2 regions of the Simiduia sp. 21SJ11W-1 genome follow, and region 1 is predicted to be linked to the other one. Evidence: predicted binding sites of a transcription regulator. Region 1 holds the regulator's gene; the other holds the start of a gene.

Region 1 (15,887 bases):
CGTGCTGTTGTATTCGCAACCGCTTTCGCAGCACTCCAGAGCCAGGCTTGAGGCCATGCGCGCCACCAACGACGGCTTTTTGATTGCCGAGAAAGACCTGGAGCTGCGCGGGCCCGGTGAAGTGCTGGGCACCCGCCAAACGGGCGCCATGAACTTTAAAATTGCCGATCTTCAGCGCGATGCCGAGCTGATCCCCCAAGTGCGCAGCGCTGCCGCCGAATTACTGGCACACCACCCCCAGCAAACCGCAAACCTTACCCGCCGCTGGCTGGGTTATAACGAGGTTTATGCCAAAGTCTGATTTTACGCGCCACATATTCTAATGTGATCTCACCACCCCGGCATGACTTAACTACACTGAACTGTACCGCGCCCGCCAACAAATGGCGCGCGACGATGTAGTTAAGGAGTTTCAGTGTCGCTTTCAGCCAGCATCATCCAGTTTCTGGATCAATTTGAGCTTGAATACCAACTCACCGAACCACTCGATACCCCCCAGTGGCACGATCAGCAATTGCGCAGCCAAGCCGCCGCCCGCGCCACCTTGCTGGAAGATGACCAGGAGCGGGTGCTGGCGGTATTTCCCGCCGACAGCATGCTGGATTTAGGCGCTGTGAATAAGTTACTGGGCCGCAATCTGGTTGCCATGGGGCCGCAGTTACTTAACAAATTGTTTGAGCGCTATGAGCTTTCCTCTATTCCGGCTCTGCCGGGGCTGGCGGGCCTTACCACCGTGGTGGATCAACGCCTGCTCGATAACCCCACCCTGTATCTAGACCCGGGCAACAGCGCACAAATGCTGAAACTGCCGCAAAAAGAATTCGAAAAGCTTACAAAAAACGCCAAAGTGGGCGAAGTGTCGGTTTTATTAAGTAACTTGGAAATGCCTTTGCGCGGTGACGATGAAGCCATTATCACCAATTCGGTAAAGCACTTTACGGCGCTCAGGGTAAAAGAGCGCTTGGAGGAAACCCTGGAGCTGCCGCCGCTGCCGGAAACCGCCCAGCGCATTATTCAACTGCGGGTAGACCCGAATGCCGACATCAGCGATCTGGCCCACATTGTCGAAACAGACCCAAGCCTGGCCGCGCAAGTGGTGAGCTGGGCGGCCTCACCTTATTACTCGGCACCCGGCAAAATTAAATCCATTCACGATGCCATAGTGCGGGTGCTGGGCTTTGATATGGTGCTGAACCTGGCGCTCGGGCTGTCGCTGGGTAAAACCCTTTCCATGCCCAAAGACGGCGTGTTCGGCATCACCCGCTACTGGCAGCAATCTGTGTACATGGCAGCAGCCATGGAGGGGCTGGTAACCGCCATTCCCCGCGATCACCGGCCAGGCTTTGGCATGGCGTATTTGTCTGGATTGGTGTTTAACTTCGGCTATCTGGTGATGTCTGAGGTGTTTCCGCCCTATTTCACCAAATTGTGCCGCACCCTGGAGGCCAACCCCCATGTGGATCACCCCCAGGTGGAAAAACACCTGCTGGGCGTTACCCGCGATCATATTGCCGGTTGGTTGATGGACCTTTGGAATATGCCAGATGAGGTAATCTTCGCGCTGCGCCACCAAAATGAGCCAGATTGCGAGGGCGATAACGCAGCCTATGCCAAACTGCTGTTTGTGGCGCGCCGTCTGCTGGCCCAGCGTGGCCTGCCCTGTGGCCCGAAACTGGAAGTGCCGGCCCAGGTTTACAAAGATCTGCACCTGGATCCGGTGAAAGCCGAGGCCACCATCGACAACATTCTGGAATCTTCAGCTGAACTCGAGCACATAGCCGCGCAAATGGCGCCGGCCGCCTAGCCCGCTGATCAAGCGGGCTTCTTTACCGTGGCAAGCCCGGTTGGGTCTTCATTGAAGCGCTCTTCATCCAGCATGCCTTCGCTTTTGGCAACCGCCAGGGTCACCATGGCATCGCCGCACACATTCACCGCCGTGCGGGTCATATCCAGCAGGCGATCTACGCCAATAATCAGTGCAATGCCTTCAACGGGCAGCCCCACCTGTTGCAACACCATAGACAACATAATCAGCCCCACACCGGGCACACCGGCGGTGCCAATAGAGGCGAGGGTGGCGGTGAGTATCACCATCATGTAGCCGCCAAGGCCGATATCCATGTTGTAGGCCTGGGCAATGAAGGCTGTGGCCACACCCTGCATGATGGCGGTGCCATCCATGTTGATGGTGGCGCCCATAGGAATGGTAAACGAGGCCACGCGGTTATCGGCGCCCAACTCATCGCGCACGGCTTTCAGGGTAACGGGAATAGTGGCGTTTGAAGAGCTCATGCTGAAGGCAAACAACGCCACCGATTTCATCTTGCGATAAAACATCACAGGGTTCAGGCCTGTGAGCGCTTTAAGCGCCAACGCATAGGTGCCAAGGCCGTGCAGGAACAACACAAACAACACGGTAAAGAAGTACAACAACAGGTTACTGAAGGCCTCGAGCCCTAAGTCGGCGGCCAGGCGTGCGATCAAACAAAAAACGCCATAGGGGGCGAAATTCATCAAAATCACCACCATGCGCAAGATAACGTCGTTTAAATCGTTGAAAAAGCTGGCAACGCGCTTGCCCGCTTCTCCGGTTTTAGACATCGCAATACCCACCAACAGCGAGAATACGATGATCTGGAGCATGTTGCCTTCAGCCATGGCCTGAATGGGGTTGGTGGGCACCATGCCCAGCAACACCTCTTTAAGCGAAGGCGCTTGGGCGGCCTCAAAGGCGACATCGGTGGTTAGGTTAAAACCCGCGCCCGGCTGCACCAGCACACCCGCCAGCAGCGCAAGGGTGATGGCGATGGCGGTGGTGGCCATGTAGAGCAACAGGGTTTTGCCCGCCATGGGGCCCATGCGCGAGTTATCACCCAGCGAGGCGGTGCCGCACACCAGAGACACAAACACCAAGGGCACTACCAACAACTTCAGCAATGCCACAAAAACCTGGCCACCCAGGTCGAACAGGCCATTGACTAAAAACCGGTCCAACCAGCTGTCGTACACGCCGGCGAGCCAGCCCTGTGACTCAACCAGATTAAACATGGCGCCAACCACCAGGCCCAAGCCCATGGCGATAAGAATGCGGCTGGTAAGGCTCATAGAAATGTCCTGCTAGTGAAGAAAATAAATCAAAGAAGGGGAGGGCTTAGCCGTTTACGGCGTCCTTCAATGCTTTACCGGGTTTGAAGCCCACGGAGGTGCTGGCCGGAATTTGAATGGTTTCGCCGGTTTTTGGGCTGCGGCCAGTGCGGGCGGCGCGCGCGCGCTGGGTAAAGGAGCCAAAGCCCACCAGGCTTACGGCTTCATCGCGCGCAAGCGCATTGGTAATTTGTTCGAGAATGGCAGAAACCACCAGATCGGCTTTATCTTTCGGGAGATCAGTTGCTTCGGCAACGGCGGCTACCAGGTCTGTCTTGTGCATAGCGTGTCCTTCCTGTTGTTAATTATCTTATCCGGTTGTAACGACGTAATCCTAACGCCTTTCCCCACCACAGAACCAGCGCACCATCACGGAAAACCGGCCAACCCTTTCGGCCACCTGCGCACTGGCCTAGAATAGCGCCCCCGCACAAGCCCCTATCAGGAACTGCCAGTGAGCCCCACAAACCCGCGCGAGCCCCATTGGCGCGACGCCCAACAAGTCAGTTGGCAGTTGCCCAAACCCCTCCTGCCCTGGCTGTTGGATGAAGGCTCGCTCACTGCCCGGCTCATCGAGCACAGCCAACAGCGCTTTGCGGTGGATTTGCTTGCCCAGGGCTGGGGCGAGGGCTATGTGGGTGAATACCGGCTGCTCAACAGCCCGCTGCGCCAAAAGATGCTGGTGCGTGAAGTGATTTTGCAAGGCGCAGGGCGCCCTTGGGTATATGCCCGAAGCCTGGTGCCGGTCACGAGCCTGCAGGGGCGCTTGAAAGCGCTTAAACAGCTGGATAACCGGCCTTTGGGTGCGCTTTTGTTTCAGGATCCGGGCATGCAACGCGGGCCCATTCAGGTGGCGGAAATCCGCCCGGCGCACGGCTACCTGCACGCCAGTGCCGCGCCCCAGACACACACCCCCTTGTGGGGCAGGCGCTCTGTGTTTTATCTTGACCAGCAACCGCTGCTGGTCAGCGAAGTATTTTTGCCCGACTTCCTCCGAACCCTGTAAGGAACGCCCATGGCTCAGGCCAGCAAGGCAAACCGTACGCGCAAGCCCCGCGCGCGCCGCCCCCAGAAAAAACCCAACCAGTGGGGCGCACTCTGGTCGCTCATGCGCTTTGATCGCCCGGTGGGCACACTCTTGCTGCTGTGGCCCACCCTATGGGCCCTGTGGCTGGCCGCCGACGGCCTGCCCCCACAGCTTGAGCTTACGGTATTTGTGCTGGGTGTGATTTTGATGCGCGCCGCCGGCTGCGTTATTAACGATTACGCCGATCGCAAAGTGGATGGCCACGTGGCCCGCACCAAAGCCCGGCCCATTGTGAGCGGCGCGGTCACCCCGCGCGCGGCCCTGATCACATTTGCCCTGCTGGTGCTGTTGGCCTTTGCATTGGTGCTGCTGACCAACACCCTCACTATTGCGCTGTCTGTTGGCGGCTTGCTGTTGGCCGCCATCTACCCCTTCATGAAGCGCCACACCTACCTGCCCCAAGTGGTGCTGGGCGCGGCCTTTGCCTGGGCCATTCCCATGGCCTTCGCGGCTGTCAGCGGCAGCCTTGAACCGGGTATCTGGCTCATTTACACAGCCGTTGTGTTGTGGACGGTGGCTTACGATACCTACTACGCCATGGTGGATAGGCCAGACGACCTGCGCATTGGCGTGAAATCCACCGCCATTTTGTTTGGCGAAAGCGACCTCAGCATCATTTTCGGCCTGCAAATACTGGCACTGGTTGCCCTGGCACTGGCAGGCGCGCGCTTTGAACTTGGCCAGTTTTACTACCTGGGCCTGGTGGGAGCAGCGGCACTGTTTGTCTGGCAACAATGGGTGGCCCGCCGGCGCGACCCCAAAGGCTGTTTTCAGGCCTTTTTGAATAACCAGTGGGTGGGTGCGGTGATTTTTGCGGGTATTGTGGCAGATACCGGCTTTTAGGCCCCATCAGCTATGATCAGTGGGCGATGTTCATATAACTGTCACATCGCCGTAATCTAATACGGCTTCACCCATGCCAGATGACAAGGTTATGAGCAAGAAGACCATACTGATCATTGATGATGAACCCGCCATCCGCGACATGCTGCGCGTGGCGCTGGAAATGGCCGACTACCGCTGCCTGGAAGCCGACAACGCACAAGATGGCCACAGCCTGGTAATCGACGAAAAGCCCGACCTCATTCTGCTCGACTGGATGATACCCGGCACCAGCGGCATTGAGCTTGCGCGCAGGCTCAAGCGCGATGAAATGACCGCCAAGCTGCCCATTATCATGCTCACCGCCAAGGGTGAGGAAGACAACAAAATCCAGGGCCTGGAAACCGGCGCCGACGATTACATCACCAAGCCCTTCTCACCGCGCGAGCTGATTGCCCGGCTGAAGGCGGTGTTGCGCCGCATTGAACCAGACACCCCCGAAGAGCCCATTGTTGTAGACCAGCTCTGCCTGGATCCAATCAGCCAACGGGTCACCATTGCCGATGAGCCCGTAGACATGGGCCCCACGGAATACCGCCTGCTGACGTTTTTCCTCACCCACCAAGAGCGCGTTTACAATCGCGGCCAATTGCTGGATCACATCTGGGGTGGCAATGTGTACATCGACGAGCGCACCGTAGACGTACACATCCGGCGCCTGCGCAAAGCGCTGGCGCCGGGTGAACACGACCGCTTCGTGCAAACCGTGCGAGGCTCCGGCTACCGATTTTCCACAAAGGTTGCGGTTCGATAATCGCCACCCCAACAAAGGTGTAACACAGGTTGCTCAGAGGATTTAACGCAGAGCTTAAGCGCGTTGCGCTGTTTACGGCCTTGTGCCTGCTATTTGGCCTGATTAACGGCTACGTACTGCCCACGTTATTGGCGGGCGGCGGGTTATACATGTTCTGGATGCTCTGGCAAATTCGCCAGCTCGACATCTGGCTCAACCAACGCCGCAAAACGCCGCCCCCGGAAGCCAGCGGCATTTGGTCTGACATTTTCGAGAGCATCTACCGGCTGCAAAAGCGCCAGGAGCGCGAGTCCGAGCGGGTGCGCCAGGTGTTAAACCGCGTGCAGGAAACCACCGGTGCACTGCCCGATGGCGTGCTGCTGCTAGACTCGCGCGGCAATATCGACTGGTGGAACCCGGCTGCCGAGCGCATGTTCGGCTTTGAGCAAAGCGATCAGGGCCAGCCGCTGGTGAACTATGTGCGCAACCCGAAGTTTGTCTCCTACATGGAAAAACAAGACTTCCGCGAGCCACTGGATATTCCCGCCTCCGGCAACAAAGACAACCGCCTGCAATTTCAGGTAACCCGCTACGGCCAGAATGAAAAACTGGTGGTGGCGCGCGACATCACCTACCTGCACAAGCTCGGGCAAATGCGCAAAGATTTTGTGGCCAACGTCTCGCACGAATTGCGCACACCCCTGACGGTACTCAAGGGCTACCTGGAAACCTTTGCCGATGCCGCCCAACTGCCTGAAAATTTTCACGTACCGCTTACCCAAATGCAGCAGCAGTGCACACGCATGCACCTGCTGGTGAACGATTTGATCTCGCTCTCGGTACTGGAAACCGAAGTGAACCTCGAGCGCCATCAACCGTTGGCGCTCAAGCCACTCTTGGAGCGCCTGCGCGATGAAGCGGCGGCGCTGTCGGCCGACAAACAAATCATCAGCCTTAGCTGCGACGACAACATTAAAATACACGGCGTGGAAAAAGAGCTCCAAAGCGCCTTTGGCAATCTGGTTAACAACGCTGTGAAATACACCCAGACAGGCGCGCGCATCCACATCAACGCCACCGTTGATCACTACGGCCTGCGCGTGGCAGTAACCGACAACGGCCCGGGCATTGAGCCGCGCCACCTGCCGAGGCTAACCGAGCGCTTTTACCGGGTAGACGACAGCCGCAACAGCGCCACCGGCGGCACGGGCCTGGGCCTTGCCATCGTCAAGCACGCCCTCTCGCGCCACGACGGGCGTCTGGAAATTACAAGCCAGGTAGGCCAGGGCTCGGCCTTTATTTGCCACTTCCCCAAGCAGCGCCTGGCCTGATACCTTTGCCAGCCCACTCACCGCTGCACAACAGGCAGGGCCATGGCATCCGCTCAGGAATCATCGCTGGAACTGGAATTTATCGACAGCATCTCGCAGGTTGATCGGGATGCCTGGCAGGCGCTTTTGGGGGCAGATTACCCCTTCTTGCAATACGATTTTCTGGCAGCGCTTGAGCAACAAGGCTGCGTCTGTGCCGCCACCGGCTGGCAACCGCACCATCTGCTTATCAGGGCCTCGGGCGCGCTTATTGGGGCAGCCCCCCTGTACCTGAAGCAGCATTCCTGGGGTGAGTATGTATTCGACTGGGCCTGGGCCCAGGCCTACCAAAATGCGGGCCTGAACTACTACCCCAAGCTCCTTTGCAGCGTGCCCTTTACCCCGGCCACCGGGCCTCGGCTGATCGGCAATCTGAACGCTGCCCAACTTACCCAACTGCAGGCATTGCTGGAGCAACACTGCCAGCAACTGGGTGCCAGCGGTATTCACTGGCTACTGGAAAGCGCCGATGCCGCGCGCGCACTCAGCCCCCGCTGGGCCCTGCGAGAAACCCCGCAGTACCATTGGTTTAATAACAACTACCAGAATTTCGACGATTTTGTGGCTACTTTTGCCTCGCGCAAGCGCAAAACACTGTTGCGCGAAAGACGCCGCGTAGCCGAGCAGGGGCTCAGGCTCACACGGCATACAGGCAGCGATATAAGCGCTGAACAATGGCGCTTTTTTTACCACTGCTACCACACCACCTACCTCAAGCGCTCGGGCCAGCCCGGCTACCTGAACCTGGGCTTTTTTGAACAGCTGGCACAGAGCCTGGGCGAGCAAATACTGATGGTTATTGCAGAGCAGGCCGGCCAACCCGTGGCGGCGGCGCTGTATTTTTTTGATGCCCACACACTCTACGGCCGCTATTGGGGCTGCCTGGAAGAATTCGACTGCCTGCACTTTGAGGCCTGCTACTACCAGGGCATCGAATTTGCCATTGAGCGCAAGCTTGCGCGCTTTGATTCCGGCGCCCAGGGCGAGCACAAAATCCAGCGCGGCTTTACGCCAGTGGCCGTGTATTCCAATCACTGGCTGGCCCACGAAGGCGGGCGGGCAGCCGTAGAGGCGTTTATAGAAACCGAAAGCCTGCAAACGCGCCAATACCTGCAAGCTGCCGCTGACTACCTGCCGTTCAAGCAAACAACGCGCGAGTAAAAGCCCCATAGGGCACTGCTATGCCACAAAGCTACAGGCATGGAATATGGGGCGGAGTTTTTGACCGTCACCCGCATGGGTTTAAGTGCCCGCCGGCAAAGCAAAGCTTTGCGGGCACTTAAACGCCTACACGCTGTGCTTGCAGGCAGGCCCCGAAGGGCGGGTGTCGAGACTACATGGATGTATTTACGTCGTGTCACAAACTGCGCCCCAGATTTCATGTCCAGATATCGCTTAGAAACTCTGAGATATAGGTAGTGTCAACGTCTGCCTTCCATGGATACTTAAACTATGGGACAACAGTACCAATAACGGGCATATTGCGGCGATTTGGAATTAGTTTTGAAGCCCTGCTTGAAGCCTTTGAAGGCCGGCTACTGAAAGGTTGGTGTAGGCCGAATGCGCGCGCGGCTGCACAAAAGCGCAGCCGCGCGAACCGCAAACGACTCTTAGGCTTTTTGCCACACGAGTAAACGGTTGTTGGCGGGCATTTCGTTGTCTTCGCGAATATCCAGGCCCACACTTTGGCCAAGGCTCATCAGTTTTTCGTAATCGCGTATACCGCGGGCCGGGTCTTGCGCCTTTAGCCACACATCAAAGCGCGCGTTGCTTTCACTGGTGTAGCTGCCGCCGTAGTTCATTGGGCCATACACCACCCACAGGCCGCCTGCCGGCAACCGTTCGGCAATACCGGCAAACATGGCCTCTACGCCCTCCCAGGGCATGATGTGGGCGGTATTGGCGGTGTAGGCGGCATCTATGGGTTCAAGGGCGGGCCAGGGGCCCAGCACATCCAGGGTTAGGGGCGGGTGCAGGTTTTCCAGCGGGTACTCATTCAGCCAAAGCTGAATGCCTTCATGGTGTTCGGGCAAATCGCTCGTGTACCACTCGAGGTGCGGCATCGCCTTGGCAAAGTGCACCGCATGCTGGCCGGTGCCGCTGCCAATTTCCAGCACGCCACGGCGATCGGCAAACAGGCGCTTGAGGTGGTGCAAAATCGGGTCGCGGTTATTTTGGGATGCTTGGGAGAAGGGCTTCAGATCCTGGGTTTCCACACTACACCTTGTTTGCTCATTAAGAATTATGGCTGCGCTACAAGCGGGCAATGTAGCGCGACAGTTGATCGAATTTAGCAGGATCATCGTCTACAAAGCGAATGGTGATTTTTACCATGCGGGTATCCATACGCGGCTCGGCGGCTTGCAGGCTGCTGATGTAGCCATTTACGCGGGCCACGGCGTTGCCGTCGTTATCCATGATATCCAGTACTGCAGCCTCAAATAGCACAGGCAACGGCTCTTTGCGTTGAATCACGCCATTGAGCGCCTGCAGCGAGAGCTCACGAATCAGGCAATCACACTGGCTCTTGGCCAGGCGCACCTGGGCCATGCCCTTGCGCACATTGGCCTTGGGCTTGGCCGCTTTGGCCGCCGGTGCCCGGCCTGTGAGCGCACCTACAGAATCCGCAGCAACGCCGGCAGTGGCGGCCGCCTTGGCAGGTTTGGCCGTGAGCGCTTCAATCGAGCCCGCAGCAATACCCTGGCTACTGGCAGCGGCACTGGCCTCAACGCCCAGGCGCTTTAATTGCTTGGCAACTTTTGCCATCAGCTCTTCCGGGGTGAAGGGCTTTACCAGATAGTCAGACACACCCGCTTGCACTGCTTTGACCACGAATTCCCGGTCGCCTCGGCTGGTGACCATCACGAAGGGTGTTTGCTCATGGTCTGGCTGTTTGCGCACCCATTGCAGCAGCTCCTCGCCCGACATGCCCGGCATTTCCCAGTCGGACAAAATGATGTCGATGGTTTCTTTTTTGAGCAGGGCAACCGCGCGCTGGCCATCGGCGGCGTCAAAGAGCTTCACCCCGGGCAGCAGGCTGCGCAGATTTTTTTTGACCATATCGCGAATGAAGCTGGCATCGTCCACCACCAGAATTCGTGCACTCATTGCGGCCTCCGTTATTGGTCATAACAGGTTAGCAGCTGGGTAGTATTCAGGCGGTGGCTTTTTCGGCGGGGCAGTCTTCAACGGCTGAGGCCAGGCACTCGGCCAGGCGGGCCACATCGGCAAGCCAGGCCAGAGGTACCGGGTAAAACTGGCTGTTTACATTCACGCCTGCAGGCTGAAAGGGTTTGGCGTCTGGCAGAAGCCGATTAACGAGCTTATCGGCAATGTGCACAAACAAGGTGTTGTTCACAATCAAGGCAACCGGTTGGCCCGCCAAGCTGAAACTTACCGCGTTAAAGTGGCGCTGGTGGCTGCAGGGCAGGCGCAATTGAGCAGCGGCCTGGCCGAGTTGCTCAAGCAGGTAAGTAACGAAATTATCGTCTTGTGCCATGATTGCCTTGCGGTGCATTGCCGCGCTGTTGTTATGTGTGTTATTTGCTTTTGGACAAGGGCTGGGGCCAGTCGCAAATGGGCGCCAAAACCGTGCGCAAACCTTACCAGCTTGGCCCGGCTGCGCAAGACGAATTCGCTCTAAGAAATTGGAAACAACAACAAGTAATGCCTATAACACCTAATGCCTGTATAGGTGGGCAGTGCCCCTAGGCTTGTTCATCGCGCAAGAACACCCACTCGGTTGCAGAAGATTGCTCGGCCACATAGTAGTAGCCATCACAATCAAAGGCTTTAAGCTTTTCTGCAGCCGTAATACGCTCTTTAATGGCATAAGCTGCCATCAGCCCGCGGGCTTTTTTGGCGTAAAAACTGATAATTTTGTATTGCCCGTTTTTACAATCCTTAAACACTGGCGTAATCACCGGCACCGCCAGGGATTTGGGTTTCACGGCTTTGAAATATTCGTTGGATGCCAAGTTGACCAGCGAGTCACTGCGCAGTTTTTTCAGTTGGGTGTTCAGCGCATCGGTGATTTTCTGCCCCCAAAATCCGTACAGATCTTTGGCACGATCGTTTGAAAACTTGGTGCCCATTTCCAACCGGTAGGCCTGCATTAAATCCATCGGGCGCAACAGGCCATAAAGGCCAGACAAAATGCGCAAATGCTTTTGTGCAAACTGGAAATCGGCTTTGGCAAAATTTTCAGCACCAAGGCCCGTATAGACATCGCCTTTGAAGGCCAGCAGCGCAGGCCTGGCGTTGGTTTGGGTGAACGGGGTTTGCCACTGCTGAAAACGATCGAAATTCAGTGTGCCCAGTTTATCGCTGATGCTCATCAACGATGAAATATCCTGCGGCGATAATTTACGCAGCTGTTCAATCAGCGCTTTAGAGTCTGCCAGAAAATCAGGCTCGGTGGTGGCGCTGTATTGCCAGGGGGTTTCGTAATCCAGGGTTTTGGCTGGCGAAATCACCATTAACATAAATAAACTTCCGTTGAGTTATTCGGGGGCCAGTATTTCCTGCCACCAATTGAGTGGCGTTTCGCCGTCTTGGGGGTCGTACACATTGCCATAGAGCCACTGGCAATCGGCCGTTAAATGCTCGCCCAAAATTTTCTCAATGGTGTTAAAGCCCAGGCTGACGTGCACGCTGTACACCAACATACGCGGGGTTTGGATATCTAGCTCACCGCCCAGTTTTTCCAATGCCGCGGTTAAGGCTTCGGCAATGGCGCCCAGGTCTTCGCGGGCGTAAACGCGAATACACACATTGCCGCTGCGGCGCACAATTTCAAAGGCTTGGTCTTTTGGGTCCAGCTTGATGGTGTCGCCTGCTGCCAGGCCTTTGATAAACGCCGGTGATTTCACCAACTGCAAGGTGCCATCTTCGTTGGCGCGCACCTGGAGCTTTTCTGCCACTGGCTGGCCACTGGGGTTGTAGCCTGCGAACATTTCAATAATTTGTAGAGCCTGCATTTACGATCTCACCGCCTGGGTGCACATGCACCTGTGTATGAGGGCGCTATTATAGGGGCAGTGGCAGGTGAGGCCCAGTGGCGATACTGCGCTATTGGCTGGGGCACACAAAGGTGCCCAGCTCTTCTTTGCGTCGCTCGCACTCGCGGCGCATGTTTTCGCAGGCCGTGGCGTAGCCCGGGGCCGAAGGTTTGGAATCCAGGCAGCTGGAATAGCGCTCGCTTAACTCGAAATCAGACATGCGTTCAATGCGCGAGGGTTCACAGGCAATGCATGCACTTAAAAGAATCAGCAATAGGGGAAAACGGTCAGTCACGGGAAAGTCTCATAGGCCTTGGCAGCATTATAGATGCTAAGGCCCGGCTTGGTTACTGCTTTAGGATCTTTGCCTCTGCTTCATCCAGGCTGATGTGGCGGATATCCAGCCCGCGCACCAAGTAAACCACATGTTCGCAGATGTTGCGCACATGGTCGCCAATGCGCTCGAGCGCACGCAGTGCCCACAGCACATTCATCACCCGCGAGATTTCGCGCGGATCTTCCATCATGAAGGTTACCATTTCACGGATGGCGGTTTTGTATTCACGGTCTACCGATTCATCTGCCTCAACCACACGCAGTGCGGCCTCTGCATCAAAGCGTGCGAAGGCATCCAGGCCCTGGTTCATCATGGTCAGCACACTTGCGCCTATGTGGCGCAGCTCCTGGGCGCCGCGCCGGTTGGTGCCCTCGCCAGACAGCGCAATGGCCATTTTGGCAACTTTCTGTGCTTCATCACCAATGCGCTCCAAATCGCGCACCGCCTTGATAACAGCGAGCACCAGGCGCAAATCCGACGCCGCCGGCTGGCGCCTGGCCAGAACCAGTGTGGCCTGTTCATCAAGCTCTATTTCAAACTCGTCCACCTGATCTTCATTGGTAATTACCTTTTCAGCCAGCGCCGTATCGCCAGACTCGATGCTCGCTACCGCATCGGTTACCTGCTGCTCTACCAGGCCGCCCATTTCCAGTAACTGGGTGCGCAAGGCCTCAAGCTCAACGTTGAATTGGCGTGAAATGTGGCGATCTAAATGCAATTTATCCATAGCTGCGCTCCCTATCAGCCGAAGCGGCCGGTGATGTAGGCTTCTGTTAATTCGTGATCAGGGTTGGTGAACACTTTTTCAGTATCGTTAACTTCAATCAGTTTGCCCAAATGAAAATAGGCCGTTCGGTGCGATACGCGCGCAGCCTGCTGCATAGAGTGGGTGACGATGGCGATGGTGTAATTTTCACTCAGCTCGGCAATCAGCTCTTCAATTTTGGCCGTGGCAATCGGATCCAATGCCGAACAGGGTTCATCCATCAAGATCACCTCCGGGCTTACCGCAATGGTACGCGCAATACACAACCGCTGCTGCTGGCCGCCCGACAAACCCGTACCCGGGCCATGCAGACGATCTTTTACCTCTTCCCACAGGCCTGCCTTGCGCAAACTGGTTTCAACAATTTCATCCAGTTCTGTGCGGCGGCTTGCCAAGCCGTGAATGCGCGGCCCGTACGCCACGTTATCGTAAATACTTTTAGGGAAGGGATTCGGCTTTTGAAACACCATACCCACGCGCGCACGCAGGGGCACCACATCCAGAGACGGGTCGTAAATGTTTCGATCTTCCAACATTAACTTGCCTTCAACACGGCAGATATCAATGGTGTCGTTCATGCGATTCAAACAGCGCAGAAATGTGGATTTACCACAACCGGACGGGCCGATCATGGCAATCACTTCATTGCGCCCGATATCCAGGTCTACGCCGTAGATGGCTTGTTTGTCTGCGTAAAAAACGTTGACATCGCGCATGCTCATTTTGGCATCGTCAACCAGTGGCAAGCCAACGGTTTTGCCAGTGTAGGCCGTGGCCTCTTGCTCTGGAATTTTCATCGGTGTTGATGCTACAGCGGTGGTCATAGGGTTACCCTGTCAATCATTTAGCGCTGGCTTACCAGCGGCGCTCCAGCCGCCGGCGTAGCCAAACAGCCAATGCATTCATTAAAAATAGAAAGCCCAGCAAAACCATAATGGCCGCGGATGTTTTTTCTACAAACGCGCGCTCGGGGCTATCGGCCCACAGGAAAATCTGCACCGGTAGGGCCGTGGCGGCATCCATTACGCCGCCTGGCACATCTACCACAAATGCCACCATGCCAATCATCAACAGTGGCGCTGTTTCACCCAACGCCTGTGCCATACCGATAATGGCGCCGGTAAGCATGCCGGGCATGGCCAGTGGCAACACATGGTGCAATACCATTTGCATTTTTGACGCACCCAACCCCAGTGCGGCTTCACGAATGGAAGGCGGCACGGCTTTAATGGCGGCGCGGCTTGAAATAATAATGGTGGGCAAGGTCATGAGTGTGAGCACCAGGCCGCCCACTAACGGAATAGAGCGGGGCATTTCAAAGAAGTTGATAAAAATCGCAAGGCCCAACAAACCGAAGATAATCGATGGCACGGCAGCCAGGTTGTTGATGTTCACTTCAATCAAATCTGTCCAGCGGTTTTTGGGGGCATACTCTTCAAGGTACACAGCCGCTGCCACGCCTATAGGGAAAGAAAGTACCAGCGTGACCATTACGGTGAACAATGAACCCAGCGCGGCCCCTAAAATACCCGCCATCTCCGGCTCGCGGGAATCACCGCTGGTGAAAAACGTGGTGTTCCATGCTGTGCGAAGCTCATCGCTTTCAACCAGCGTATTAAGCCATGCAAGTTGTTGTTCGCTCAGGCGGCCAAGAAAGGGGGCTTTGGTATCCAGGCTTTTGTACCAGGTGTCTACGTCGTCGTCGGCCAGCAACCAGAAGCCTTGGGTGGTATCTAATAAGCTCGGGTTTTGTTTCACCTGATCGCGCACCGAGTAGCTTGCACCACTGCTGATTAACGCGTTGAGGGCACGCTTGGCGCGCCTGTCTGAGACATCCATGCGGGCATAGAGCGCGCGCTTGATGGCGCCTTCAAAATCTGCCTGCATGAAGGCGTTCTCCGCCTCCGGATCAACAATGCCCAGATCTTCACTGTTGAGATCTACCGTGAGGTATATCTCGGTAGACACAAAGCCTTTGTAGCCTTTGGTGATGATGTCGGTAAACAACACCACCAGGCACGTCAGGCCAAATAAAATCGACAGTATGCCGTACAGCCGAAAGCGCTTTTCTGCGCGATAGCGGCGCGCCAGATTGCGATTCACTTTTTCAATGGTGGATTCACTGTTAGTCATACTGTTCCCGATATTTTCTTACAACGTATAGCGCTACAAAGTTGAGCGCCAAGGTGGTGACAAACAACATCAAACCCAGGGCAAACGCCGCCAGGGTCTTGGGGCTGTCGAATTCCTGATCGCCCACCAGCAAAGTGACAATTTGCACCGTCACGGTGGTAACAGACTCAAGCGGGTTGGCAGTAAGTTTGGCGGCCAGGCCCGCGGCCATCACCACAATCATGGTTTCGCCAATGGCGCGCGATACGGCCAGCAAAATACCGCCCACCACCCCCGGCAACGCCGCGGGCAGCACCACTTGTTTAATGGTTTCTGATTGGGTGGCACCCAATCCCAGCGAGCCATCGCGCAGCGATTGCGGCACGGCGCTGATCACATCGTCGGCCAGCGACGATACAAAGGGAATAATCATCACGCCCATCACCAGGCCCGCGG
Region 2 (15,887 bases), 1.5 Mb from region 1:
CGTACACTGGCTCGCCGGTTTGGCGGGCCAGTGTCAGGGGTAGATGATCTTCAATACGGAGATCGGCGCGAAACCACACCAATTGCGCCATAGAAACCTCGAAAACTAAAAATTAAATGGCGCTGCGTAAACCCAGCTCGGGTGCGTGTGGCTGCCAGTATTTTTGCGCCTGCAAATAATCGTTGGGCAGCCTGCGCAAGTGGTGTTTGAACAAGGTAACCGGTGTCACTAATGGCACTGTGCCCTTGCGATAACTTTGAATCAGCGAGAGTACCTCTTGGCGGTCGTCTGCATCGAGATGCTTTTTAAAATAGCCCAACAAATGCATCAGCACATTGGTGTGGCCCTTGCGATCGGCGAGCACCTTCAGGCCATCCATAAAGGTGGTAATAAAGCGCTCTGCCACCTCGGCTATAGGGCGGCGCTCGTGATTGGCCAGCAACCGGCCCACTTGCTTGTAGGCCACTTGAGAATGGGCCATCAACAAATATTTATAGGGGCTGTAAAATTTGATTAACCGGCCGGCGGTCAGAGGTTGCGCGTTCAACTCGCGCCATGCGCGGTAGACGCCAATGCGCACCATGAAGTTCTCGCGAATGACTGCGTCATTCAGGCGGCCTGCATCTTCAACGGGCAGTAGCGGGTTGGCCGCTTTCACCGCCTGGGCAAAAAAACCCACGCCCTTTCGATCGGCCTGATAGCCATTGGTGCGGTAAGTTTTTACATTGGCAGGCCCGCAGCTGGGGGAATCATTCATGAATACGAAGCCATCCAGGTCCGGGTTGGCGGCCATATAGGACGCACCCACCTCTTTCAACGCCGGGCCGTAGTCAATATCACCCGGTTCGCCTTTACTGGGCACCACCCGCAGTTGATCGCCATCGTGCATCAGGCGAATGGCTTGGCGCGGTACTGGCAGGCCAATGGCCACCTCTGGGCAAACTGGCACAAGCTCTGCCTGCTGAGCCAGGGTTTCAGCGCAAAAGGCACTGCGCTTGTGGCCGGCATTAAACCGCACCTTTTGGCCCACCAAACAGGCACTGATACCCAACTTAAACAACTTGCCTTGCGCCATGCTGCACCTCACCAGATTGACCATGCTCAATGGCCTTTGTTACGCGCAGGCAGCGCTTGCGGATCATTGGCCGATGCTACACTTGGCCCATGATCTTACTTCGCTCTTGGCTAAAAGCCCTTAAACGCCACTATCAGGCACCGCTGCAGGCGGCATTTGCCCAATTCAAGCTGGGTGCCATGCTGTTTTTTGTGGGGTTGGTGCTGGTGTATATGGCCCAGCAGCTTATTGAGCCCTCCGTGCGCCAGGAGGCATTCACCCTGGCGGGCCTTGTAATTGCAGGGCTGGGGTTTGTGGTGGCCATGGCGGCCCATGTGCGCATGCTGATCAGCAGGCTGTGGGCGCTGTTTGAACCGCCCGCCCCTGCGCGCGCGAGCAGCGCCGGGGTTGATGCCGCCCACACCCAGGCTGCGGCAAAAGCGGCCAACCGCCCACAGGCTAGCCCGCAAAACCTGCCCGAATAAGCAAAGATGCAAGGCTAGGCTGGCACAAGGCCTTCTGGCATTTTCTTCAAGGGATAGATATCAAACCGGCTCGATTTTCCGGCTAGGCTCAAAGTGGGCTCGCGCCCGGCCAGCGCAGGCGCCTTGCGCGGGCGCTTAACCACCACGCGGTATTCGGCCTGTGCCAGGGCCAAATCCAACAGGGTTGCCTGATCGTCGTCCTCCCCCACCAGATTATGAAAGGCCGCCATCTCTTTTTTTACCGCTGCACTTTTTTCCCGGGCGGGAAACATCGGGTCCAGGTAAATAACCTGTGCGCGCGGCATGGTGCGGGTGGAATCTGCGCCGTGGGGCAGCAGTTGCATGCGCGCATGCACCGCCTGTAACTCCGCGCGAGCATCAGCGCCCAAGCGCGCCAGCCCGTCACCCAGGAGCGCGTGCACAATGGGGTTGCGCTCTTGCATAACAAGGCTTGCGCCCAGGCTTGCCAAGACAAAGGCATCACCCCCCAGGCCTGCAGTGGCATCTAACACTTGCGGGCGGATACCGGTTTTCAGCCCCACCGCTTTCGCGATCATCTGCCCGCGCCCACCACCGTACTGGCGCCGGTGATCGGCACTGCCGGCGTTAAAATCCACCCAAACCGGGCCATGGGCCTTGGCCCCGGTTTGCTGCAGCTGCAAGCCTGCCTCGGTGAGCGCCAGCACATAGGTGGCGGGCGCCACATCGCGCGCGGCCACCAGCCCCAGGCAGGGTTGCGCGAGCCTGGCGGCAAGGTTTGTGGCGGCCTCAGCCAGGGCCGGGTTGCTATAAATGACGGGGCACAGCAAGGTTGATCTCCAGCAATGTTAAGGTGCTGGCAACACCAATGCCCTAAGCGCCAAAGGGTGCGTCAATAGACGCCGAGGGCTCGGTAAACCAGCGCGGGCCATTGTCTGTCATGTAGAAGTGATCTTCCAGACGCACGCCAAATTCATTGGGCAACACCAGCATGGGCTCGTTGGAAAACACCATACCCGAAGCCAGCGGCATATCATTGCCCTTTACGAGATAGGGCCACTCGTGAATATCTAGCCCACAGCCGTGGCCGGTGCGATGCGGCAGGCCCGGCAAGGTGTAATCACCACTAAAGCCCTGCTCTGCCAAAACCTTGCGTGCAGCAGCATCTGGGGCACTGCAGGGCTTGCCCAGCTGTGCGGCGTCAAAGGCAGCCAACTGCGCCAGCCGCTCGGCTTCAAATGCGTGGCGCTGGCGCGCGCTAATTTCACCGAAAGCGTAGCTGCGGGTGATGTCGCTGTTGTAGCCCTCCAAGCGACAACCGGTATCAATGAGTACCCAGTCGTTGGCTTGCAATATTTGCGGGTCTTTTACGCCGTGGGGGAAACTTGTGGCCACGCCAAAAAGCACAATACAAAACGATGATCCCCCTGCACCTACCGCCTTGTGAGCCCGGTTTATAAATTGCTCTACTTCCACAGTACTGATGCCCGGTCGCAGCATGGCCGCCGTGGCCTTGTGCACTGCCATTGTCATATCCATGGCGCGCTGGATTAACGCAATTTCCGCATCAGATTTATGCATGCGGCAACCGCCACTGATGACATCGGCGTTAACATAGTGCGCCTTCGGGGCCGCCTGCTGAATGCCGTGGGTAATAAAAAACTGCGCAGCCTCATCAAGCCCGATGGTACCCTGCGCAAGGCCGCAATCTGCCAGCAATTGGGCGAATAATGCATAGGGGCTTTCATGCTCTTGCCAACCGTGAAACTCGCCTTCCACCAGCATATATTGGCGCAGGGTATTTTCTTCAAAGGCAGGCCCGATGAAATGCAATTCACCGGCGGCGGTGAGCAAGGCGCCCACCATTCGCTCGCTGGCATACCAGCGCATACCGGTAAAGTAATAAAGGTTGGTGCCGGCATTAAGGTAAATGGCATCAATGCCTTTGCTGGCCATCAGGCGCCGGGCCTCAACCAATCGCGCCTCATATTCTGCCAATGGCAGGGGCGCAATATCGGCGCACATGTTCGTCAAACCCGCCAAGGCCTGCTCTGCACTTTGCCCGCCTACACCCTGTGACTTCGCCATAACACACCTCCGGTAAAAAATGACATTCAAGAAGAACAAGACCGTTGAAACAGCCTTTGCCTCAAGTTTAGCGCCGCACGCCTGTCACATAAATGACACATCTCTGTCATAGATTAGCCACCCATGCACGACACACTGATTGTCTGCAATACCCTCCATTGATTATTGATTCAGGATGTTCCCATGGCCCATTTAATGCTGCTGTTTATGTTTAAATGCTGGTCGCGCAAATTTGCTTTGCTGATGTTGCCGGCGGTTTGCTTTGCCAATAACCCAAGCCTTGCGCCATTCAGTGAAGCTGAACAAGGCCTGCTGTTTACCGCCAAAGGCTCCAACACCGTAGGCGCACAACTGCTGCCGGGCCTTGCCGAAGATTTCCTGCGTGCCAAAGGCCTGGTTAACGTTGGCCGCATCCCTCTTGCGGTGGAAAACGAAGTACGGATTCAAGGTTTTTTAAGTACACGCCCTGCCACCCAACCACTGTTTGTTGATATTGCAGCGCACGGTTCTTCCACAGGTTTTGTAGGGCTGCAAGATGGCAGCGCGCAGCTGGCCATGGCCTCGCGCCCCATAAAAGCCGCCGAGGCCCAAACGCTTGGGCACCTGGGCGACATGACAGATTTTGCGGCAGAAAAAGTGGTTGCCATTGATGGCTTGGCCATTATCGTGCACCCCAAAAATCCGCTAGAGGCGCTCACCATTAAACAAGTAGCCGACATTTTTACGGGAAAAATTACCAACTGGCAGGCTTTAGGTGGCAGAAATGAACCCATTAAGGTGGCCGCGCGCGATGAAAACTCAGGCACCTGGGATACGTTCAAAACGCTGGTGCTGGCCAAGGGCGCAACACTTGCGCCGGGCACACAGCGGTTTGAATCCAACGACCAGTTAGCGGCACTGGTGAGCGCACAGCCCGGGGCTATCGGCTTTGTGGGCCTGGCGTCTGTTAATCGCGCTAAGGCGTTGCGGCTTAATGATGAAGGCACGGAGCCGCTCGCACCCAGCGCCTTGAGTGTTGCCACAGAAGACTACATATTGTCGCGCCGGCTGTTCTTATACAAAAGCCCCGCCGATTCTACCACGGTGATTGATGAGTTTATTCAGTTTGCACAAAGTGCAGCAGGTCAGGCGCGCGTAAAACAGGTGGGTTATGTGTCGCAACACCCCCGCGTGGTGGCGGCCGATTTGGAGGGGGTAATTCACCAAGACTATTTGGCCACGGTTCGCGATGCCGAGCGGCTATCGGTAAATATCCGCTTCAAAGCCGGCAGCGCCGAGCTGGATAACAAAGCCAAGCAAGATGTGCAGCGTTTGGCACAGGTATTAAAAGACCCGGCGTTCGCCGAGAAAACCCCGCTGCTGATCGGCTTTGGCGATGCCAAGGGCTCAGATAGCCGCGCTAAAGTACTTTCCAAATTGCGCGCCACGCGCGTGAAGGCCGCCCTCTATGAGCTAGGCGTAAGCACAGCGCCGGTGGCAGGTTTTGGTGCAATTATGCCCGTTGCCGCCACCGATAAAGTGCGCAACCAGCGCGTGGAAATCTGGCTTAAGTAATCACGCAGGCCGGCCAATGTTCATTCACCGGAATCGAACATTGGCCCAGGTCGATTATTTGGGTACCAGCAACAGAAAGAAGTGGGGAAAGCGATAGGCTAAAACGCGCTCGCCTGCATTTGCTGCTCGCGATTAAGCGCTTCAATTTGCGCCTGGGCTTTTGCCTCTGTGGGGGAATCGCAATCAGTGGCCCAGGTGACACCTGCGGCCTGTGCATCGGCGGCGGCCGGCACAAGCGCTAACAGGTAGCGCTCGCCCGGGCGCATGAGTAGTTCACAACTGCCGGGGGTCACCACATCAATCGCGGCCCCCGGTGCCAATTCCGAATGCCAGGCGCCGTGCACATCCACTTGGTAACGCACATGCACCACACCTATCACACCCGGCTCAGACAAACTCACATCAAACAAAAACCCGCGCTCACTGATGCTTGCCAACACCTTGGGGGGTGCGCTATCAGCCAAGAGCCACGGGCTCGTAAAGCAGCATGCGATCAGAAATACCTGCTTTAACATCTGTGTCACCTTTGCTGCTTCACTTATTGGTTGGCATTAGTTCATTGGGATGAGTTCAAGCTCAACCCGACGATTCTGCTCGCGGCCGGCGGCTGTGTTGTTATCTGCAACCGGGTAGCGCTCACCAAAACCGATTGCCTGCACACGGGCTGCTGCAATCTGCTGGCCACGCAGGTACTGGGCAACGCTTTCAGCGCGACGCTCACTCAACACCTGGTTGCTGCTGTCACTGCCCACGGAATCCGTATGGCCGGCCACCTTAATGGCGGTTTCGTCAAACTTCTTCAGTACCTTCGCCACGCTGTTTAACGTGGGGTAGAAATCGCCGCGAATTTCAAAGCGACCGGTAGCAAACGTGATGTTACCGGGCATGATCAGGTAGAGCTTGTCGCCATCACGACGCACGCGCACACCGGTGCCTTCCAGCTCCTGGCGCAATTCCATTTCCTGCTGATCCATGTAGTAGCCCACGCCCATACCGGCAATGCCACCAATGGCTGCACCGCGCGCGGCCGCTTTACCGCGATCTTTGCCTTTTTTGGCGGTAGCCGCACCCAGCACTGCACCTGCCACGGCACCAACGGCTGCACCGGTGGTGGCGTTACTGGTTTTTTGCTCGCCTGTGTAAGGGTCCATGGTTTGGCACGCGGCCAATGCCAATGCCGCAATCACAACTACAAACTTACGCATGACAACTCCTTAAATCATTAGGTGGCGTGGTGCCACTCGGGAATAAACGTGCAGCAGTATACTCTTCTTGCTGCCGCCTTATAAAGGCAATAACTGCAGCCTTGGTCGCAAAAAAACGGGGCGATTACTGGTTTACGGGGTTAAACGGCACTATGCTCGCCGCTTACTGGAATCGCTTTGGAAGATAATCCCATGTTGAACCTGAACCCAGCCTTACAACTGGCCATTACCGCCTGCTTTAGTGCGGCTCTTCTCATTGGCTGCCAGGGTTATGAAGTGAGCGTTAACGAGCGCAAGGTGTATACACCCGCCCCGCTATTTACAGATTTTAACCTGCCCGATCGCAACCTCCAGCGCTGCCTGGATCAAACCATTGCCGACCAAAAGGCCACAGCGGCGGTGCAGGTGAAAACGCTCAACTGCTCGAATGCAGGTATTGCGAGCCTTGCAGGCCTTGAGGTGTTCACGGGGCTTGAGTCTATTAATCTTGCCGACAACCGGCTCGGCCAAACGCCGGAGCTGTTGCAGTTAATGAAGTTAACCTATGTGGATGTACGCGGAAACCCGGCGCTGCAATGTGCGGAGGTCATGCAATTACCCGACGAGATTACGCGCAAACTGCCCGAACACTGCCGCTAGCTAAACACCAGCAAAAGCGCTTAGCCCTGCCGGGCTACCTCGGGCAGAACATCAATCCTACGGTGCTTTTGTTCTGGTGCATGATTTTCATGGCCACAGGCTCGTCGTTTACCTGGCCTGCGATTTTACGAAACACCACTAACACCTGGGTGCCCGGTGGCGGGACCAACTCGGTTTCCAGCTGCACAGACGCCCCACCATCGGATATATCGCGGGTATAGCCCACCAGCGTGCCAAAGGCCGGATGGGTCATTTCTACGCGAATGGAAGTGGCCTGGCGGGCATACCTGCGTCTATCTGCGTCCACGTGTTACTCCTTGGGATTCATTATTTACACACCGCACGTTCAGGGCGATCTGTCCTGAAGTATAGGCACAGCCCCAGGCCCAGCCGGCGAAATATTCCCTAAATCCAGGGCAATAAACGGACAAAAGTGCTAAAACGCCAATTTTTTGCCAGACCACCCTGTGCACAACTCCATTAATCCACAATTTCTGTGGATAACTCTGTGTATGAGATCTGAGAAACAGGCGCTATTGCCCATGTAATGGGGCACCTCTACAGATTGTTCAAAAAACAACCAAGCAAATAAATATCTATATTTTTCAACAAGTTAGATATGTCAATACAGAGCGCTGTGTTATTTTTCGACAGCCCCCATGGGCGCTGGCGCGAGACTTCGCAAGGGTGTGGAAACATCTGTCAGGTTAGACAGGTTCAATTTAAAAAGTGCGTTAAGGAAGCACTAACTTAAGGGCTAAAGGCCTATTTTTTACTACCAAGCTGCATAAAAATTCTGTTTTTCTATGAAAAACTTGTCTTAGCCGAAACAGGATTTGTCACAAAGCCTTTCTATACTCCGCGGGCTTTGCGGCAGGCATAAAAAAGCCGCGCTAGGCGCGGCTTTTTTATAGGGCTAAACGCTTACAGCTTGTCTGCGTTTTCTTTCAGGTAAGCCGCTACACCTTCAGGTGATGCAGTCATACCCTTGTCGCCGTCTTTCCAGCCGGCTGGGCACACTTCACCGTGCTCCTGGTGGAACGCCAGCGCGTCTACCATGCGGATCATTTCATCCACGTTACGGCCCAGTGGCAGATCGTTAACCACCTGGTGGCGCACCACACCTTCTTCATCGATCAGGAAAGAGCCGCGGAAAGCCACGCCGCCTTCGGATTCAACATCGTAATCTTTACAGATGCTGTGGGTGATGTCGGCCACCAGGGTGTAGCCCACAGGGCCAATACCGCCCTGATCTACCGGGGTGTTACGCCATGCGTTATGGCTGAAGTGTGAGTCGATAGACACACCAATCACTTCAACATTGCGCTTTTTGAACTCCGCGATGCGGTGGTCGAATGCCAACAGCTCTGATGGGCATACGAATGTGAAGTCCAGTGGGTAGAAGAATACAACGGCTTTCTTGCCTTTGATCGCTGCGGACAGGTTGTAGTCCTCAACAATTTCACCAGAGGCCAATACGGCGGCCGCGTTAAAGTCGGGGGCCTGCTTGCCTACTAATACACCCATGTCTATCTCCTTGCTTTGCAATTTAGGGTCGAGTTTTGTTTGGAAATGCCAAAGCCTGGGCGCTGGCATCTGTTGCGGGCTAAGGCCCACATTGATTCGGGGCACCATCTTACCCGCGCCGCCAAACCGATGTAATTGAATCTGTATATGGCACCAATAGCGTTCATTTCAATGGCGGCCGAACAAAAAGTTATAAATAAGAATTGTTCCCATGAAGTATTGACAATAATTCTCATTACCGTAAACTTCTTGCCTATCAAGTAAACACTCGCGGAAGCACCATGTACGTTTGTATTTGCAAAGGCATCACAGATTCTCAAATTACCGATGCAGTGGCCGAGGGCGCCACTAACCTGCGCCAGGTGCGCAAGGCATTGGGCGTGGCCAGCCAGTGTGGCAAATGCGGTGTATTGGCCCAGGAAATCATTGATGAAACCCTGCAGATGCACACCGCCTGCGACAACCCGCTGTTCTATACCGCCGCCTGAGGCCATAAAGCGTAGTGAAAATTGCTCACATTCGCTCTTAGCTTATCAACCGAAATCCATTTACCCCATTAAATTCAACAACTTACCGCACCTATCCCCTTGACACCCCAAAGCCTCGGGCACACACTTGTGGAACATCTAACCGCGAGCAAACGGAGCCCCTATGAAAGGCGACCCACAGGTAATTGCCCACCTAAACAAAGTTTTAGGAAACGAACTCATTGCCATTAACCAGTATTTTTTGCATGCGCGCATGTACAAAGACTGGGGCCTGACGGAGCTGGGTGAAAAGGAATATCACGAATCCATTGATGAAATGAAACACGCCGATCAGCTGATTGAGCGCATTTTATTTCTTGAAGGCATTCCCAACCTGCAAGACCTGGGCAAATTGCTGATTGGTGAGAACGTACAAGAAATGCTCAAATGCGACCTGAAGCTGGAGCTTAAGGCCATCCCGGATTTGAAGGCGGGCATCAAGTACTGCGAATCAGTGCAAGACTACATCAGCCGCGACCTCTTCAAAGAGATTCTGGAATCCGAGGAAGAGCACGTAGACTGGCTGGAAACCCAGCTCGGCCTGATCGACCGCATTGGCCTTGAAAACTACCAGCAATCGCAAATGTCTTAAGCCCGCGGGCTATTCGGCGGGGGTAAACCCCTCGCCTACCAACGCACTCACAAGCTTATCGCGCCGCTTGTTAAGGGCCGCATCCTCATAGCCCAGAGCAGGCACACGGCCCCAAATCGGGCCGGGCCAGGCGGCATCATCCTCAAAGCGCGCCACATGGTGCATATGCAGCTGGGGCACCATGTTGCCAAGGGCTGCCACGTTGATCTTTTTCGGGTCGAACACGCTTACCATCACCTCCGCCAGCCGGCAGGATTCATCCATTAGCAGATGCCGATCTTGCTCGCTTAGATGGTGGATTTCAGTGACATTGGCGCGCTCGGGGATCAGCAGGCACCAGGGGTAATTGGCGTCCAGCGACAGGCGCACCTGACATAAACGCATACGGCCCAGTAATAATGAATCCTGCGCCAACTGTGGATGAAGGGAAAACATAGCCAACCTCATTGTACCTACCTGCATTCGCCCCTTAGAATAGCCCGTTTGAACTTTTCGAGCTATTAAAGAGAGCAACATGCGCGCGAGCCGTTTCCTTATTGCCACCCTCAAAGAAACCCCCAATGATGCCGAGGTAATCAGCCATCAGCTGATGATGCGTGCGGGCATGATCCGCAAGTTGGCCTCGGGCCTTTATACCTGGCTGCCGCTGGGTTTGCGGGTACTGCGTAAAGTAGAGGCCATCGTGCGCGAAGAGATGAACAGCGCCGGCGCGCAAGAGTTGCTCATGCCCGTGGTGCAGCCTGCCGAGCTATGGGAAGAATCCGGCCGCTGGCAGCAGTACGGCCCGGAATTGCTGCGCGTGAAAGATCGCCACGATCGCGCCTTCTGCCTGGGCCCCACCCATGAAGAAGTGATCACCGACATGGTGCGCAACGAAATCAGCTCCTACAAGCAATTGCCCGCCAGCTACTACCAGATTCAAACCAAATTCCGCGACGAGATCCGCCCGCGCTTTGGTGTGATGCGCTCGCGCGAATTTATCATGAAAGATGCCTACTCCTTCCATGCCAGCGACGCCTGCCTGCAGGCCACTTACGATGTGATGCATCAGGCCTACTGCAATATTTTCGACCGCATTGGCCTTGAATACCGCCCGGTACTGGCAGATACGGGCTCCATAGGCGGCGCCTTTTCACACGAATTCCACGTGCTGGCCGCCAGCGGTGAAGATGCCATTGTTTTCAGTGATGGTTCAGATTACGCCGCCAATATGGAAAAGGCCGAAGCCCTTGCACCCGCCGGCGAACGGGCTCTGGCGGCCCAAACACTTACCAAAGTGGCCACCCCGGGCGTGGGCACCATTGAAGAGGTGTGCGCCCAGCTTGGGCTGCCCGCCGCCGGCACTGTTAAAACCTTGATCGTGCTGGGTGAAGCACCCGAGGAAGGCGCGGCCCAACCACTGGTGGCACTGGTGGTGCGCGGTGATCACGAGCTCAATGAAATCAAAGCGGAAAAACTTGAGGGCGTCGCCAGCCCGCTCACCTTTGCGCCCGAAGAGCGCATTAAAGCCGAGCTTGGCGCATCTGTGGGTTCACTGGGCCCGGTGAACCTGGCCATTACTACCATTGTAGACAGAAGCGCCGCCCACCTAGCCGACTTCGCTTGCGGCGCCAATGAAGATGGCCACCACTTTACCGGTGCCAACTGGGAGCGCGACGCCAAAATTACCCGCGTGGAAGATATCCGCAACGTGGTAGCCGGCGACCCAAGCCCAGACGGCAAAGGCACCCTTGGTATCAAACGCGGCATCGAAGTGGGCCATATTTTCCAGTTGGGCACCAAATATTCCAAAGCACTGAACGCCACTGTACTGAATGAAAACGGCAAGGCCGAAGTGATGACCATGGGCTGCTACGGCATTGGTATTACCCGCGTGGTGGCCGCCGCCATTGAGCAAAATCACGACGACAACGGCATCATCTGGCCCAATGCCATTGCGCCCTTCCAGGTGGCACTGATCCCTATCAACATCAACAAATCAGATGCCGTGCGCCTGGCGTCTGAGCAATTGTATGCAGACCTTTTAAACGCAGGCATTGATGTTTTGTACATGGATGAAGACAAAGCCCGCCTGGGCGTGATGCTTGCCAACGCTGAACTGATGGGCATTCCGCACCGGGTCGTTGTGGGTGATCGCGGCCTTGAAAACGGCGAGGTGGAATACAAGGGGCGCACCGACACCGAAAGCCGCCAGATCCCCTTGGCAGGCACCATTACCCACCTGCAAAGCGTATTGACACACCTGGGTTAACCCACAGAGTGAACAGGCATTTTTCGCACAGGTTTTGTTGGTTGTTGTTGGCGTGGGCCCTTTGGCCTGCGCTGGCATTTGCACAACCCAAACCTGCTGAAGTGGATGATGAGCTGCGCAAGCTGTTGCTCAACGCCGTGCAAGCGGCCGACAGCTTTACAGATCGCTTCGATGCAGAAGCCTGGCTAATGCTCCAATCTGGCCGGCTTAAACGTTTCGTAAAAGAGCCCGAAAAGCGCCTGCACATTTTGCGCGCCGTACACAGCGAGGCCAAGCGCGCGGGCTTGCAACCTGAGCTGGTACTTGCAGTAATAGAGGTTGAAAGTGCGTTTAACCGCTTTGCGGTTTCGCGGGTGGGCGCCCAGGGGATGATGCAAATCATGCCCTTCTGGAAACTGGAAATCGGCCGCCCGGACGACAATCTCATCGATATGCACACCAACCTGCGCTACGGCTGCACCATTCTCAAGCACTACCTCAAGCGTTCAGACGGCCACTGGGCCGATGCCTTGGCACGCTACAACGGCTCATACGGCCAGTATTGGTACCCCGAGCGGGTAATGAATGCGTGGGAGCGCTGGCGCTAGGCAGAAACCTCGCCAAAACGGATTTCCGGATGTTTGATTAACCGGCGCACCCAGTTGGCCACTTCGAGGGCGTTGGGCTTTTCATTGGCAAGGTAACAGTCGCGAAAGCGGTGTAAATCTTCGCTTTTAAGCTCAGGCTTTACATCCAGTGTGAAAATATCCATGTTCCATTCGCCAAAGGCACGCTTACTGATGGGTTCATCCATCAAAATAGACACATTGGTGTGGCGCGCATCGCGACTAATTGAGGCCAGCAGCGTGTCCAGATCTTCGCGGTAACCTTCAAGTAACTGAATAAAATGACCGCCGTCTACCAGCAGCACGCCAGTGATATTCAAGTGGCGGTTGCGCTGCTTGGCGGTGCGCTCTATATCAATCAGCCCCTGTACCATCTGCTCGTTGTCTTGCGCCATGGGCGCACACACATCGCTTACGTACATCACAAAATTCAACACGGGCACTCCCCCATTACAGGCCTTTTCGTGCCCTCAGAGCTCACAGGCAGCTAGCTGACACTTGGGCACACACTGCTACCAGAATAGCAAAGCCTGGGGGTGTGCCCGGGTTTTTAGTGAAGCTTTAACCTGGGCCGCACTACCCGGCCGATTTTTTCACTGAGCGACAACAGACCGGTGCGCAACCAACCGTGTAAGGCAATTTGGTGCATGCGGTAGAGCGAAATGTACATCAGCCGCGCCAGCCGCCCTTCAATCATCATGCTGCCGCGGGTGAGATTACCCATCAGGCTGCCCACCGTTGAATAGCGGCTCAGCGATACCAGCGAGCCGTGATCTTTATACACAAAGGCTTTCAAGGGCCGGCTTGCCATAATGGCAAGGAGGTTGTCGTACACGCAGCTCGCCATCTGGTGCGCCGATTGCGCGCGCGGCGGCACATTTTTGCCATCGGCCATTGTACAGGCGGCACAATCGCCCATAGCAAAAATGCGGAAGTCCTCGGTGGTTTGCAGGGTGGGCTTTACCACCAACTGGTTGATGCGATTGGTTTCAAGGCCTGCAATATTTGCGAGGAAATCCGGCGCCTTAATGCCCGCGGCCCACACCATCAGGTCGGCCTCCAGCAGCTCGCCCTCCGACGTGCGCAGCCCCTCGGCCTCAGCGGCCGCCACCCGCGTGGCCACACGCACATTCACGCCTAGCTTCACAAGCTCGCGGTGGGCCTTGCCCGACAACCGCTCGGGCAGCGCCGGTAAAATGCGGGGGCCGGCCTCTACCAAACATACCTGCAAGCGCTCGCGGCTGATATTCGGCAAGCCGTAGGCGGATAACCATTGGGCTGCGTTATGAAGCTCCGCGGAGAGTTCCACCCCTGTGGCACCGGCGCCCACAATGGCAATGCGCAACAACGAGGCATCGCGGCTGGCATCCAGGCGCACAAAGCCATTTAACATGCGCTGGTGAAAGCGCTCGGCCTGGGCCGGGGCATCCAGAAAAATGCAGTGCTCGGCCACACCCGGTGTGCCGAAATCGTTGGTGGATGAGCCCAGCGCCAGCACCAGATAATCGTATTCAATGGTGCGCTCACCCACCACTTCACGCCCGCGATCATCATTGATGGCCGCCAGGGTAATGGTGCGCGCTTGCCGGTTAACATCGGCCATGGCGCCTTGCTGAAACTGAAAGCCGTGGCGCCGGGCATGGGCGCGATAGCTTACCGCGTCTATGCCGGCATCGAGTACGCCGGTTGCCACTTCATGCAGCAGGGGCTTCCAGATATGGGTGGCGTTTTTATCCACCAGGGTAATGTTTGCGCGCTCAGGGCGACCCAATTTGCGGCCAAGGCGGGTAGCTAATTCCAGCCCACCCGCGCCACCGCCTACGATGACAATGTGCATGTTGAAAAACTCCAAAGGTGATATAAATCCGTTGGCCGCCGCGACTGCAACAAGCCTGAATTGGGTAGCATGGCAAGCCGGGATTAGCCATGACTGTAGGCACGCTTCACTTCATCGCCGATGATGGCAAAGCCACGGGCGACGGTGTCGGCATCCTGGCCGTAATTCACGCGAATGCACTCGTGCTGGTGCTGCCACTGGGCGCTCAGCCCCGGGAAAAAATGGTGGCCCGATACCACCAACACACCGCGCGCCTTCAAGCGCCTGTATAGCTCATCGCTGGAAATGGGAAGCTCTGGAAACCACAACCATAAAAACAACGCGCCCTCGGGCTTGTGGATTCGGGCAGGCGTGCCGGCCAGCGCGCTGCGACACACCGCCAGCGCCTCGTTGACTTTTTGCTGGTAGTGCGGGCGCACATACCGCTCACAGAGGCTTATCAGCTCACCTGATTCAACCCACGGCTGCACCAGCGCCGGGCCGATATTGCCCGAGGCCAAATTCAACACGGCATTGGCATTGCTGAAGGCTTTAATCACTTCCTCGCGCGCCACCACAATGCCGGTACGCGCGCCGGGCAAGCCCAACTTGGAGAGGCTTAACAACAAAATGGTGTTGGGGTTCCAAAGCGGTGTGGCCTCGGTAAACAAAATATTGGGAAAGGGCGTACCGTAGGCATTGTCGATAATCAGCGGCACATTGGCTGCGCGTGCCAGTGCGTCGAGCTTGGCAAGCTCTGCGTCACTAATTACATTGCCGGTGGGATTTGTGGGCCGCGATACACACAAAGCCGCAGTATGTTCCGAAAGGCTGAGGGCTTCAAAATCCACATGGTATTTAAACAGGGCGCCATCCAGAAGCTCAATGGTAGGCCGGTTGCTGTGAAAAAAATCACCGCTTAAACCACTGTCGGCATAGCCTAAATACTCGGGCGCCATGGGCAGCTGAATGTGGCGCTGGCTGCCATCGGGCATGCGGCCTGCAAACAAATTAAACAGCACAAAAAAGGCCGATTGGCTGCCGTTGGAGATGGCCAGATTATGGCGGCTAATGGGCCAGCCGCAGGTGTTGCTTAGCATTTCTGCCAAGGCATCCAAAAAGCGCGAATCGCCCTGAGGGGATTTATACACCCCGAGCGCACCAAAGGTTTGGTGCGGATCTTGTGCCATGGCCGCCAAGCGCTCGGCAAACAGTGCCTCCATGGCCGGAATACGGCTCGGATTTCCGCCGCCCATAAACAGCATGTCTGGGTTATCGTTCAACGCATTGCCCAGATCATCCATCAAGGATGACGCGCCGGTTTGACCGGCAAATTTTTCCCCAAAGGCCGAGAGTTTCATAGCACCTCACTTATCGCGCTAATGATGCCCGAGTTTCACCTGGGCTTCATCTAATAGTAACGTTCGCAACCAACGGCTAGCGCCGCTTTCCTGATTGCGCCTGTGCCAAATCAAATGCAACTGCAAGGGCAATAACTCAAAGGGCAAGGGCCGCGTGGCCAAACCAAAGCGTTGCGCCAACGCCGCTGGCAGCGTCCATACCAG

Evidence for each region. The regulator PhoB, encoded in region 1, activates phosphate uptake and scavenging genes when phosphate is short. The targets are predictions, from matches to a motif close to TGTCATAAANNTGTAACA.
Region 2: L1F30_RS10940 (substrate-binding domain-containing protein) is a predicted target of PhoB. The motif match lies at 3,711-3,728, and genes of this name have one in related genera.

The regions. Positions count from the first base shown of each region.
Region 1 is NZ_CP090959.1:28,792-44,678, reverse strand. Features, by position in the region: gene recG (ATP-dependent DNA helicase RecG) at 1-301, shown strand, start outside; gene L1F30_RS00235 (HDOD domain-containing protein) at 416-1,804, shown strand; gene L1F30_RS00230 (dicarboxylate/amino acid:cation symporter) at 1,813-3,105, opposite strand; gene L1F30_RS00225 (HU family DNA-binding protein) at 3,152-3,427, opposite strand; gene L1F30_RS00220 (chorismate lyase) at 3,599-4,150, shown strand; gene ubiA (4-hydroxybenzoate octaprenyltransferase) at 4,160-5,074, shown strand; gene phoB (phosphate regulon transcriptional regulator PhoB) at 5,166-5,867, shown strand; gene phoR (phosphate regulon sensor histidine kinase PhoR) at 5,897-7,177, shown strand; gene L1F30_RS00200 (GNAT family N-acetyltransferase) at 7,220-8,377, shown strand; gene L1F30_RS00195 (DUF938 domain-containing protein) at 8,827-9,432, opposite strand; gene L1F30_RS00190 (response regulator) at 9,470-10,324, opposite strand; gene L1F30_RS00185 (hypothetical protein) at 10,371-10,715, opposite strand; gene yaaA (peroxide stress protein YaaA) at 10,924-11,700, opposite strand; gene L1F30_RS00175 (DUF4265 domain-containing protein) at 11,719-12,195, opposite strand; gene L1F30_RS00170 (hypothetical protein) at 12,287-12,511, opposite strand; gene phoU (phosphate signaling complex protein PhoU) at 12,564-13,280, opposite strand; gene pstB (phosphate ABC transporter ATP-binding protein PstB) at 13,295-14,116, opposite strand; gene pstA (phosphate ABC transporter permease PstA) at 14,175-15,452, opposite strand; gene pstC (phosphate ABC transporter permease subunit PstC) at 15,445-15,887, opposite strand, start outside.
Region 2 is NZ_CP090959.1:2,470,084-2,485,970, forward strand. Features, by position in the region: gene L1F30_RS10915 (deoxyribodipyrimidine photo-lyase) at 1-91, opposite strand, end outside; gene L1F30_RS10920 (DUF523 and DUF1722 domain-containing protein) at 113-1,075, opposite strand; gene L1F30_RS10925 (hypothetical protein) at 1,165-1,539, shown strand; gene L1F30_RS10930 (class I SAM-dependent methyltransferase) at 1,554-2,348, opposite strand; gene L1F30_RS10935 (Xaa-Pro peptidase family protein) at 2,392-3,606, opposite strand; gene L1F30_RS10940 (substrate-binding domain-containing protein) at 3,790-5,160, shown strand; gene L1F30_RS10945 (hypothetical protein) at 5,259-5,675, opposite strand; gene L1F30_RS10950 (OmpA family protein) at 5,712-6,365, opposite strand; gene L1F30_RS10955 (protein phosphatase 1 regulatory subunit 42) at 6,558-7,004, shown strand; gene L1F30_RS10960 (PilZ domain-containing protein) at 7,039-7,311, opposite strand; gene L1F30_RS10965 (peroxiredoxin) at 7,929-8,531, opposite strand; gene L1F30_RS10970 (bacterioferritin-associated ferredoxin) at 8,813-9,019, shown strand; gene bfr (bacterioferritin) at 9,183-9,650, shown strand; gene L1F30_RS10980 (HIT family protein) at 9,660-10,085, opposite strand; gene L1F30_RS10985 (proline--tRNA ligase) at 10,165-11,901, shown strand; gene L1F30_RS10990 (lytic transglycosylase domain-containing protein) at 11,943-12,488, shown strand; gene L1F30_RS10995 (BLUF domain-containing protein) at 12,485-12,943, opposite strand; gene L1F30_RS11000 (NAD(P)/FAD-dependent oxidoreductase) at 13,057-14,343, opposite strand; gene L1F30_RS11005 (valine--pyruvate transaminase) at 14,427-15,683, opposite strand; gene L1F30_RS11010 (LysR family transcriptional regulator) at 15,702-15,887, opposite strand, start outside.